One region of the Paenibacillus sp. FSL L8-0436 genome, then DNA from elsewhere that is predicted to be linked to it. Evidence: predicted binding sites of a transcription regulator. Region 1 holds the regulator's gene; each other region holds the start of a gene.
The links. The regulator Rex, encoded in region 1, represses fermentation and respiration genes when NADH is low (regulators of the CRP and FNR family bind a similar motif). The targets are predictions, from matches to a motif close to TTGTGAAATATTTCACAA.
Positions count from the first base shown of each region.

Region 1 (3,285 bases):
ATGTAAGCAGCCAGCTCAAGGATCTGTTCTTCGACAAGAAGAAGAGCATAGTGCTGACGTCTGCCACGTTATCGGTCGACAAGTCCTTTCAGTTCATGATTGACAACCTTGGTCTTTCTGAAGCCTCTGAGCAAGGGCGTCTCATGACAGCGCTGCTGCCTTCACCGTTCAAGTACCGTGAACAGGCGCTGCTTGTCATCCCGCGCGATTTTCCCAGTGTTAAGGGCAGCGTAGGCGATGCGCGTTTTGTAGACAAGCTGGTGCATTCGCTGGCTGAAGCGGCGGCGGCGACCAAGGGGCGGATGCTGGTGCTGTTCACCTCCTACAAAATGCTACGCCAGGTTTATGATCCGCTGAAAGAGGCCTTGGCTTCCCAGGACATTACGGTTCTGGGCCAGGGTGTGGAAGGAGGCAGCCGCAGCAAGCTGATCCGGCGTTTTCAGGACAGCTCTGCATCGGTATTGCTTGGAACAAGCAGTTTCTGGGAAGGAGTCGACATCCCTGGCGAGGCGCTGACCTGTCTTGCGATTGTAAGGCTGCCGTTTCAGCCGCCGAATCATCCGCTTGCCGAGGCAAAGGCGGAGCTTCTGCAGGCCCAGAAGAAGAATCCTTTTATGAAAATGTCTGTTCCACAAGCAGTGATCCGGTTCAAACAGGGTTTTGGGCGATTGGTTCGCACAGCGCAGGACCGGGGAATTGTTATTGTATATGATACCAGGGTTATCGAAGCTTATTACGGGAAGTACTTCCTGTATTCACTCCCTGGTCCGAAGATGGAGCACATGCTTACCGATCAGATGGTTCCGCGGATTGCGGAATGGCTTGAAGAGGGCGGCGTTTCCTAATCTGTCATCGTTTATAAATTTTTTCCATCTCTTTGTACCATGGGCTGTGTCCCGTTCGCAGAGCGGGCACTGCACGTGGTTGTCATACGATATCGCGTCAGTGCAATTCTAAATTAGGAGGAGAAAACATGAAATCGGATAAAATATCGGAGGCCGTCGTTCGCAGACTCCCAGTGTACCTGCGTTTCCTGAACGATCTCCAAAAGCGTGAAATCTCAACCGTTTCTTCTCAGGAACTCGGGCAGAAGCTGGACCTTAATCCGGCGCAGATTCGTAAGGATCTGGCCTATTTTGGTGATTTCGGCAGAAAAGGCATTGGATATGACGTGTCTTATCTCATCGAAAAGATCCGTCACATTCTGAAGCTGGATCAACAAATCAATGTGGCCCTGGTAGGTGCCGGTAACCTCGGTCATGCCTTGTCCAATTACAATGCTTATCTGAAGGATACTATGAAAATCACCGCTGTATTTGATTCTTACGCTCCCAAGATTGGACAAAAGATCAACTCTCTTACGGTTCAGCCGATGGAAGAGCTGGGTCAGACCATCCGTGATCAGGGAATCCGGATCGGGATCATCACTGTACCGGACAGCGAAGCACAGAATGTAGCTGATATTCTGGTAGAATCGGGCATCGAGGCGATCCTGAATTTTGCACCGGTCATTCTGAAGACACCTTCAACCATCCGGATTCATGCTGCTGACTTTACGACTGACCTGCAAAGTCTGGCGTATTATTTACATGATGGAAAGGAAGGAATTACAGATGAGCAGCAATAAGATGATAATTGCAAACGGACGTTTTCTGGTTCCCGGAAGCGAGAAGCCGGTCCTGAGCGGTTATATGACTATAGAAAATGATTTGATCACATACATAGGGGAAGAGAAGCCCGTTATTGAAGAAGGCACAGTGACGCTCGACGGCAGCCGGCTGCTGTTCATGCCGGGTCTGGTCAATACCCATGGCCATGCTGCGATGTCGCTGCTGCGCGGCTACGGGGATGATATGGTCCTTCAAGCCTGGCTGCAGGAGAAAATGTGGCCGATGGAGGAGAAGTTTACCGGAGATGATGTCTACTGGGGCACTTCCTTATCTGTTCTGGAAATGCTGAAAGGCGGCACAACCACCTTTTTGGATATGTATGATCACATGGACCGGGTGGCCGAGGTGGTCGAGCACTCCGGCATCCGTGCGGTGCTGATGCGCGGTGTTATTGGTCTATGTCCTGAAGAAGTGCAGAATCAGAAGCTTGCGGAAGCTGTTGCGTTTGCCCGCAACTGGCACGGCAAGGCTGACGGCAGAATTACAACCATGATTTCACCGCATGCCCCGTATACTTGTCCTCCGGACTTTTTCATGCGGTTTGTGCAGGCGGCACATGACCTGGACCTGCCGATGCATACGCATATGTCGGAAACGCTGCGTGAAGTGGAGCAGAATGCCGCTGATTACGGCCTGCGTCCTGTAGCGCACCTGGAGAAGCTGGGGATGTTCACCCGCCCGTCCTTAATCGCCCATGGTGTCCACCTGAACGATGAGGAGATCGAAATCCTCGCCCGCCACAAGGTGGGTGTGTCCCATAACCCGGGAAGTAACCTGAAGCTTGCCAGCGGGGTTGCACGGGTGCCTGAGCTGCTGAGAGCCGGAGTCAAAGTTTCGCTCGGTACGGACGGGGCGGCAAGCAACAATAATCTCGATATGTTCGAGGAAATGCGGCTTGCAGCATTGATCCATAAGGGAGTCAGCGGTGATCCTACCGCAGTTCCGGCACCGGAAGCGCTGCTGATGGCTACGCAATATGGGGCGGAATCGGTCTTCCTGAACCAGGTGGGCCGCCTTGCAGCGGGGATGAAGGCTGACTTTATTGCAATTGATATCGATCAGCCCCATTTACTGCCGCATAGCGACTTGCTCTCCCACGCCGTGTATTCGGCCAGCGCCAAGGATGTCGAGCATGTCTGGGTGAACGGCAAGCAGGTTGTGAAGCATGGTCAGTGCCTGACACTGGACGAGGAAGAAATCCGCCGCAAGGCGCAAGAAACTTTTGAAGGGCTGCTGAAGCGGTAATTCGACTGCCGCCGCAGTTGACTTTATGACGTTTCATATATTAAGGAAAGGAAGCTGCATTTTGAGGAAAAGGAAAAAATGGCTTCTGCTGGGGATCGCTCTGTTTCTGCTCATTTTGTTCGGTCTAAGCCAATTTTATGCCTATATCATGAAGGACCAATGGAATGAACGCAACGCGGCCAAAGAAGTTGCCAAGACCCGGGCGGGACTTACTGAGATATCCAAGGCGCAGAAATCGGTATGGGACGAAAATTCGGTGTACTGGGTGCTGACGGGAAAAAATAAAGCCGGTACGGATCTGATGGTGTGGGTACGTTTCACCGTGGACGGCAAGCCGGCCGGCGGTGATAACGGAGTTTATGCGGAAGAG
Region 1 covers NZ_CP151955.1:4,864,040-4,867,324, reverse strand. The annotation lists gene dinG (ATP-dependent DNA helicase DinG) at 1-845, shown strand, start outside; gene NSS79_RS22350 (redox-sensing transcriptional repressor Rex) at 935-1,627, shown strand; gene NSS79_RS22345 (amidohydrolase) at 1,614-2,915, shown strand; gene NSS79_RS22340 (DUF5590 domain-containing protein) at 2,977-3,285, shown strand, end outside.

Region 2 (3,285 bases), 2.0 Mb from region 1:
ACACAAAGAAAAATGCGGCAAACACGGCTGAGGCCAGCCCATTAAGCACAAAGCTCAGCAGATAGGAAATATCGGCCAGAAAACCGGCCAGCATCGTGCCCAGCGCTACCCCAATATTATTGGCGACATAAATTACATTAAAAAGCTCTCCGCGCTGTTCTGCGAAGCGGAAACCTATAAAGGCCTGAATGGCCGGCAATGACAACGAATTGAACAGACCCACCAGCCCCATCACCAGCATGAACATATTCCAGTTCACGCTTGCCGCCGGCAAGGTAAACAAGGCCAGGGCATTCATGGCCAGCGCACCGACGATCAGGCGTTTGACACCAACTTTATGATAGAGTGATCCCCCCAGCAGTTGTCCGAATATACCTCCGAGGGATTGAATAACAATAACGAGTGCCGCATCTGTCATACTGCGGCCCAGTTCATCAAATACATACATCGTGACAAGCGGCCACATTAGCGCGCTGCCTGTTGCATTGATAAGACTGGCAATCAGAAAAACTTTGACTTCCTTTGGATAAGCTTGTAAAAACCTCATGACTTGTCTTTCAACCCCTGTAATATATGTGTCATTAATTTCATCCAGTATCATCCCAAAACAGGACGAAGAGCAAGCATTCACACTGACGCATTATCGCGTCACTCAAACACAATACCCCCATGATTCTTGACCAAAACCTATGGCCAGCCCCAGCAGTGAAAAACCTGCCCAATCGGATCTTTATATTTTATAACTGCTGCCACCATGCGTAAATAAAATTGCTGAACAGAGACTGATTCGCTCTTCGTTTGCCCGGGTAATAGAGCATATGAAACACTCCCTATTAATTCGCCGTGAGCCCGATTTCGTTCCCCCGAGTCGGATATGCACGGCGAATTTTGTGTTGTGCAGCCCTATTTTACCTCACAAAAAAACACCCCGAGAACCTTCCCTCTTGAGCCGTTATAGGCTGGAAGAGGAAAAGCTACAAGGAGTGTCTATTGCCGTTTAAGACGGCATTTAATTAGTAAGGATTAAGCGTGTTTCTTCACTCCGACAGAGGATACACCCTCTACGGATTGCACAGCCGCCGGCTCTTTGCGAAGGTAAGCCATATAATAGGCTGCGGCTACGAAGATGGCTCCGCCCGTAAGGTTGCCCAGCCATACCGGGGCAAAGTTGCCGAAATATTGTGCCCAGGTAAAATGCCCCTCAAATATAGCAGCAGGGATAAGAAACATGTTGGCTACAACGTGCTGGAATCCGATGGCCACAAATGCCATGGTCGGGAACCAGATACCGAGGATTTTACCGCTGAAATTATCCGCCCCGTAAGAGAGCCACACGGCCAGAGCTACCAGCCAGTTACAGCCGATCCCGGAGACAAAGGCCTGCAGGAAGGTTGCATCAATCTTATGTTCAGCCATATCGACCAGTTTATCGAGATACACTCCGTCTGCGGTGAGGCCGACAACGTGGCCGAAGAAATAAGCAACGAACAACGCGCCTGCCAGGTTGCTGAGCGTGATCAGCACAAGGTTCTTGATGACCTCCCAGAAGGAAATCTTCTTCGCTATAAATGCCAGCGGCACGGCCATCATATTGCCTGTCAGCAGTTCCCCGCCGGCCAGCAGCACCAGGATCAGTCCTACCGGGAACACCGACGCCCCGATAAAGTTTGCGATGGATCCCCATTCCGCCGGAGCACCGGCAATGACACGAATATCCAGTAAAAATCCGAGCGCAATAAACGCTCCCCCCAGAAAACCGAGAATAAGTACGGTGGCAAGCGGGTTGTGAGCCTTCTTGATTCCGTTCTCTACCGTTACCTCGGCAATCTGCTGCGGTTTGTTATAAGCCATGATTCCTATCCCCTTTTAATACTTAAAATTTGTTCCTTTATGCCATTGTAGCGTGATCCCAATCACATTTACGTGATAAAAGTCACGTCTAAGAAAACTAAGTGAAAGTTTTCACTGACATGTCAAATTTACCATTACTGCATTGGATGCAGAAACAAAAAAAGACCAGATCCAGTGGCTGGATCCGGTCTCTTGGGTTTGTTTTATACAGTAACAATTTCTTTGACTGCAGACATCTTTGGCAATGCCTGAAGGCCAGCAGTGTTCAGGAAGTTCCATGGCTTGTTGTAATGCGGCTGGAAGAAGAAATCAATGAAGGCCAGCTGATCCACCGTCATTTTGTTCTGGATGCAGACAGACACGGTATTGATCGACTGTGTCAGATCCATCTTGGACATAATCTGCGCTCCGAGAACCCGGCGGGTGGCGCGGTCAAAAACTACTTTTAACTGAACCTGCTCAAAGGTCGGCATAAACTCTGGACGGTAGTTGTCGATCAGCAGCACGCTCTCGATATCCATGCCTTCGGCTTTGGCTGCGTATTCTGTCAGTCCAGTTCCGGCGATATTATCCTCATAAATTTTAATCCCCGATGTTCCCTGCGTACCCATGTATGGGATCGTATTCGCCACCAGGTTGCGAGCTACCAGTGTTCCCATACGTACGGCATTCGTAGCCAGCGGAATATAGGCATGTTTGCCGGTTGGGTTATAATGAATCGCACAGCTGTCGCCGGCGGCATAGACATCCGGGAGGCTGGTCTGCATATAATCATTGACGATAATCGCCCCGTTAGGCAGCATATCCACTTGCCCTTTCAGCAGCTCTGTATTCGGACGGAAACCGATGCAGAGGATAACCAGATCGGTCTCATGCTCCCCTTTGCTTGTGATCACCTTGGTCACTTTACCGTTCTCTCCGGCAAACGAGCTGACCTTCTCACCGAGCGCCAGCTTGATGCCGTGATCCTCCAGTGTCTGCTGGATCGGTGTAGTGAATTCTTCATCCAGATATTTGCTCAGGATCCGGTCCTCGCCATCGATCAGCGTAACCTGTTTGCCGTTCATTTGAAAAGCCTCCACCAGCTCGACACCGATATAACCGGCTCCGACAACGGTGATTCTGTCCACCTGCTGCGCTTTTTCGATAATGGTGTTGGAGTGATTGTAGTTCTTCGAGAGCAGGATGCCATCCAGCTCCATGCCTTCAAGCTTTGGCACAATCGGCCACGAGCCGGTAGTCATAATGAGTTTGTCGTACGTATCTTCAAATTCCTGGCCGTTTGCCAGATTACGGGCTTTTAAGGTTTTGCGGGCTGTATCCACATTGATCACTTCATGGCGCATCTTTGTATTGACACCCAGTTCAGCGAGCTTCTCGGGCGAAGAATAGAACAGGCCTTGCGGGTCTTTAACCACTCCGCCGACATATAGA
Region 2 covers NZ_CP151955.1:6,899,104-6,902,388, forward strand. The annotation lists gene NSS79_RS31860 (MFS transporter) at 1-547, opposite strand, end outside; gene NSS79_RS31865 (formate/nitrite transporter family protein) at 1,024-1,851, opposite strand; gene NSS79_RS31870 (FAD-dependent oxidoreductase) at 2,055-3,285, opposite strand, start outside.
Region 2: a site for Rex is predicted at 1,951-1,968, ahead of NSS79_RS31865 (formate/nitrite transporter family protein). Genes of this name have one in related genera too.

Region 3 (3,285 bases), 3.1 Mb from region 1:
GTTCCTGCGCCTCTTGAGCCGAGAACCACTGTGGACGCGGATGTTTGGAAGACACAATCAGGTTAATCTTTTGACGGTCGTTCAGGATGGTGTCAAATACAGCCAGCAGGGAGTTGGCATCAGCCGGCAAATATTCCCGGATGAACTCCGGTTTTTTGTCTGCCAGATGACCCAGCAAACCCGGATCCTGGTGCGTATAACCGTTATGGTCCTGCTGGAACACGGTTGAAGTTGCGACAACATTGAGTGAAGGGATATCAGCGCGCCAGCCTTGATCGGTTGCTTTACGCAGCCATTTGAAGTGCTGGGTAATCATCGAATCCACAACGCGCAGGAAAGCTTCATAACTTGCAAAGAAGCCATGACGTCCGGTTAATACATAACCTTCCAGCAGTCCTTCCGCCTGATGTTCCGATAATTGGGAATCAATTACACGGCCATACGAAGCGAGAAATTCGTCATTAGGTTCATTAATTTGATCCAGCCATTGGCGTTTGGTCACTTCAAACACAGGTCCCAGACGGTTGGACATCGTTTCATCCGGTCCGAAAATCCGGAAATTGCGGTTATCTTCATTGAGCAGGACAACCTCTTTCAGATATTTTCCGAGAACGGCCATATCCTGGGCTACTACTTTACCTGGAACGGAGTTATCAAGCACATAGTCGCGGAAATCCGGCAGACGCAAATCTTTGATAAGGTTGCCAGCGTTAGTAACAGGATTCATACCCATACGTCTGTCGCCTGTAGGCAGGATTTCGGCAAGCTCTGCGTTCAAGCGGCCGTTCTCATCAAATAATTCTTCCGGTCTGTAGCTGTTCATCCATTCAAGCAAAGCTGGAGCATGTTTCATATTTTTCTGGTCAACCGGAATTGGAACCTGGTGGGCACGGAACGAACCGGTATTCGGCACACCGTCCCATGCTGCCGGTCCAGTCCAGCCTTTAGGGGAACGGAAGACGAGCATCGGCCATACCGGGCGGGTAAGGTCGTTATTTTCACGCGCATTTTTTTGAATGGCTGCAATTCTTTCGACGATGGTATCGAGTACCTTCGCCATTTCCGGATGCATATGTTCAGGGTCTTCGCCTTCTACAAAGAACGGCTCCCAGCCCATGCCTGTAAAGTAAGCGGTGATTTCTTCTTTCGATTGACGGGACAGAATCGTCGGGTTGCTGATTTTAAATCCGTTCAAGTGCAGAATCGGCAAAACAGCGCCATCTGTAACAGGGTTGATGAAGCGGTTGGAGAACCATGATGCGGCCAGTGGTCCGGTTTCAGCCTCACCATCTCCAACGACAACAGCCGAAATCAAATCCGGGTTATCTAGAATAGCGCCGGCGCCGTGGGATAAAGAATAACCCAGCTCGCCGCCTTCATGGATGGATCCAGGAGTTTCAGGTGCAGCATGGGAAGCAACGCCGCCCGGGAACGAGAATTGTTTGAACAGTTTTTTGAGACCCGGGATATCCTGCGTAATTTCCGGATAAATCTCAGTATAACTTCCGTCCAGATAGGAATTCGAAACCATGACCTGACCGCCATGACCCGGACCTTCAACATAGAACATGTTCAAATCATATTTAGTAATTACACGATTCAAATGGGCATAAATAAAGTTTTGGCCCGGAATAGTACCCCAGTGTCCGATAGGTTTAATCTTAACGTCAGCATCTTTCAAAGGTTCTCTTAACAACGGATTGTCTTTCAAATACAGCTGACCTACCGAAATGTAGTTGGTTGCACGCCAATAAGCGTCAAGCTTTTCCAGATACGTTTTAGACGAATAATCGACTTTCATGGTTGATAATCCCATTTTATCCACTCCTATATATATATTGTTGCTTATTGCCATTCTTTTTCCCTACAAATACATCATACCTCTGCCCAAAATAAATACAACCTTTTTGACAAGTGATACGGTCCAATTTTGTGAAAATTTGAACATAGTATGAAAAACTCAGGAAAAACGCTGTCAAAACACAGTTATATTGAAATTTATGTAAATACGTTACATCCATAAAAAAGTAAAGTATACAAAAAAATAAGACCGGGAAAATCCCCGGTCTTATTCTGCTCCTTAATGAACAGATACAAACGTATTAAATTTCAAATATTGATAATGAAACCGCATATGGGAAAATTCAAAGGGAGTACCATTGTCCAAAAAGAAAATCCCCTCCATAATGCCAACCGGTTCATTTTCTTTCAAGTGCAGCAGCTCCTGATCCGTGGACAAGGACGGCTCGGCAAAAATAGATAAAAATGATTTGGTTACGGCCAGGTTGCGCGAGTCTTCCAGATAATTAAAAATGGAGCCCTCAATAATCGTCTGGTTTAAATCCTGAACGATTTTTATCGGGATATACCCCGTCTCTATCATAAAGGGATCATCATCGAACAGGCGCAAGCGGACGATTTTGTATACAAAATCATGGGGCCCCAGGAACAAATCCCGCTGCAATTCTTTTGTTGGCGGAATAACCTCGAAATTCAACACTTTGACTTTAGGTTTCTTGCCATGCATCTGGAAATTGTCGGTGACACCCAGATTGGAACCTTCGTAATTGAAGATGGATTCGTTTTTTATGTATAAGGGGTTAATAAACGTGCCTGAACCTCGTTTTTTAAAAATGATTCCGACACTTTCCATTTTGGTTAATGCGCGCTTGATGGAGCTGCGGCTAACCTGATACGTTTCGCTAAGACTGCGTTCATCGGGTAATCGCATATCCGCAAACTGTCCAGCAAAGATTTTCATTTTAAGGTCATCAATTATTTGCTTGTAGACAAATTGTGTCATGGAGTACTCCCTCTCAGGTCTTCTGTACCAATTGATATGTATTCAAACAACCTCTTCTGTCTAACGAAAGGGTTTGGATTAAAAATCAATATTAACTATATCATAATAATGAGATGGTTTATACTTTTCTCCACCCGATTTCTGCTAATTGAGGAAGGTTTATTTCAAAGAAAAACCTGATGATCTGCCGAAATATAAGAATGTGGCTATTTTTCCGGAGAGGGGGAGTTTATTATGCATATTGAAATCGTCAAAAGTCTGATCAGCCAAGTAACTGAAGAAGTCTTCTCAGAGAACAAGGATGCTATTGAGAAGGACGGAATTCAGAAAGAAAGCGTTGAATTAGCCGTTCAGTTATCCGCCTTAACAACAATAAAGATCCTTGAAAAACTTGAACTCATCGATAAAAACTAAACGTCTGTCTATCTATATTACATACACACTGACATAGACAAGAACGCAAGCAACCCGCAGCAAGGGAA
Region 3 covers NZ_CP151955.1:1,813,645-1,816,929, reverse strand. The annotation lists gene NSS79_RS08380 (phosphoketolase family protein) at 1-1,816, opposite strand, end outside; gene NSS79_RS08375 (GntR family transcriptional regulator) at 2,081-2,803, opposite strand; gene NSS79_RS08370 (hypothetical protein) at 3,038-3,217, shown strand.
Region 3: a site for Rex is predicted at 1,931-1,948, ahead of NSS79_RS08380 (phosphoketolase family protein). Genes of this name have one in related genera too.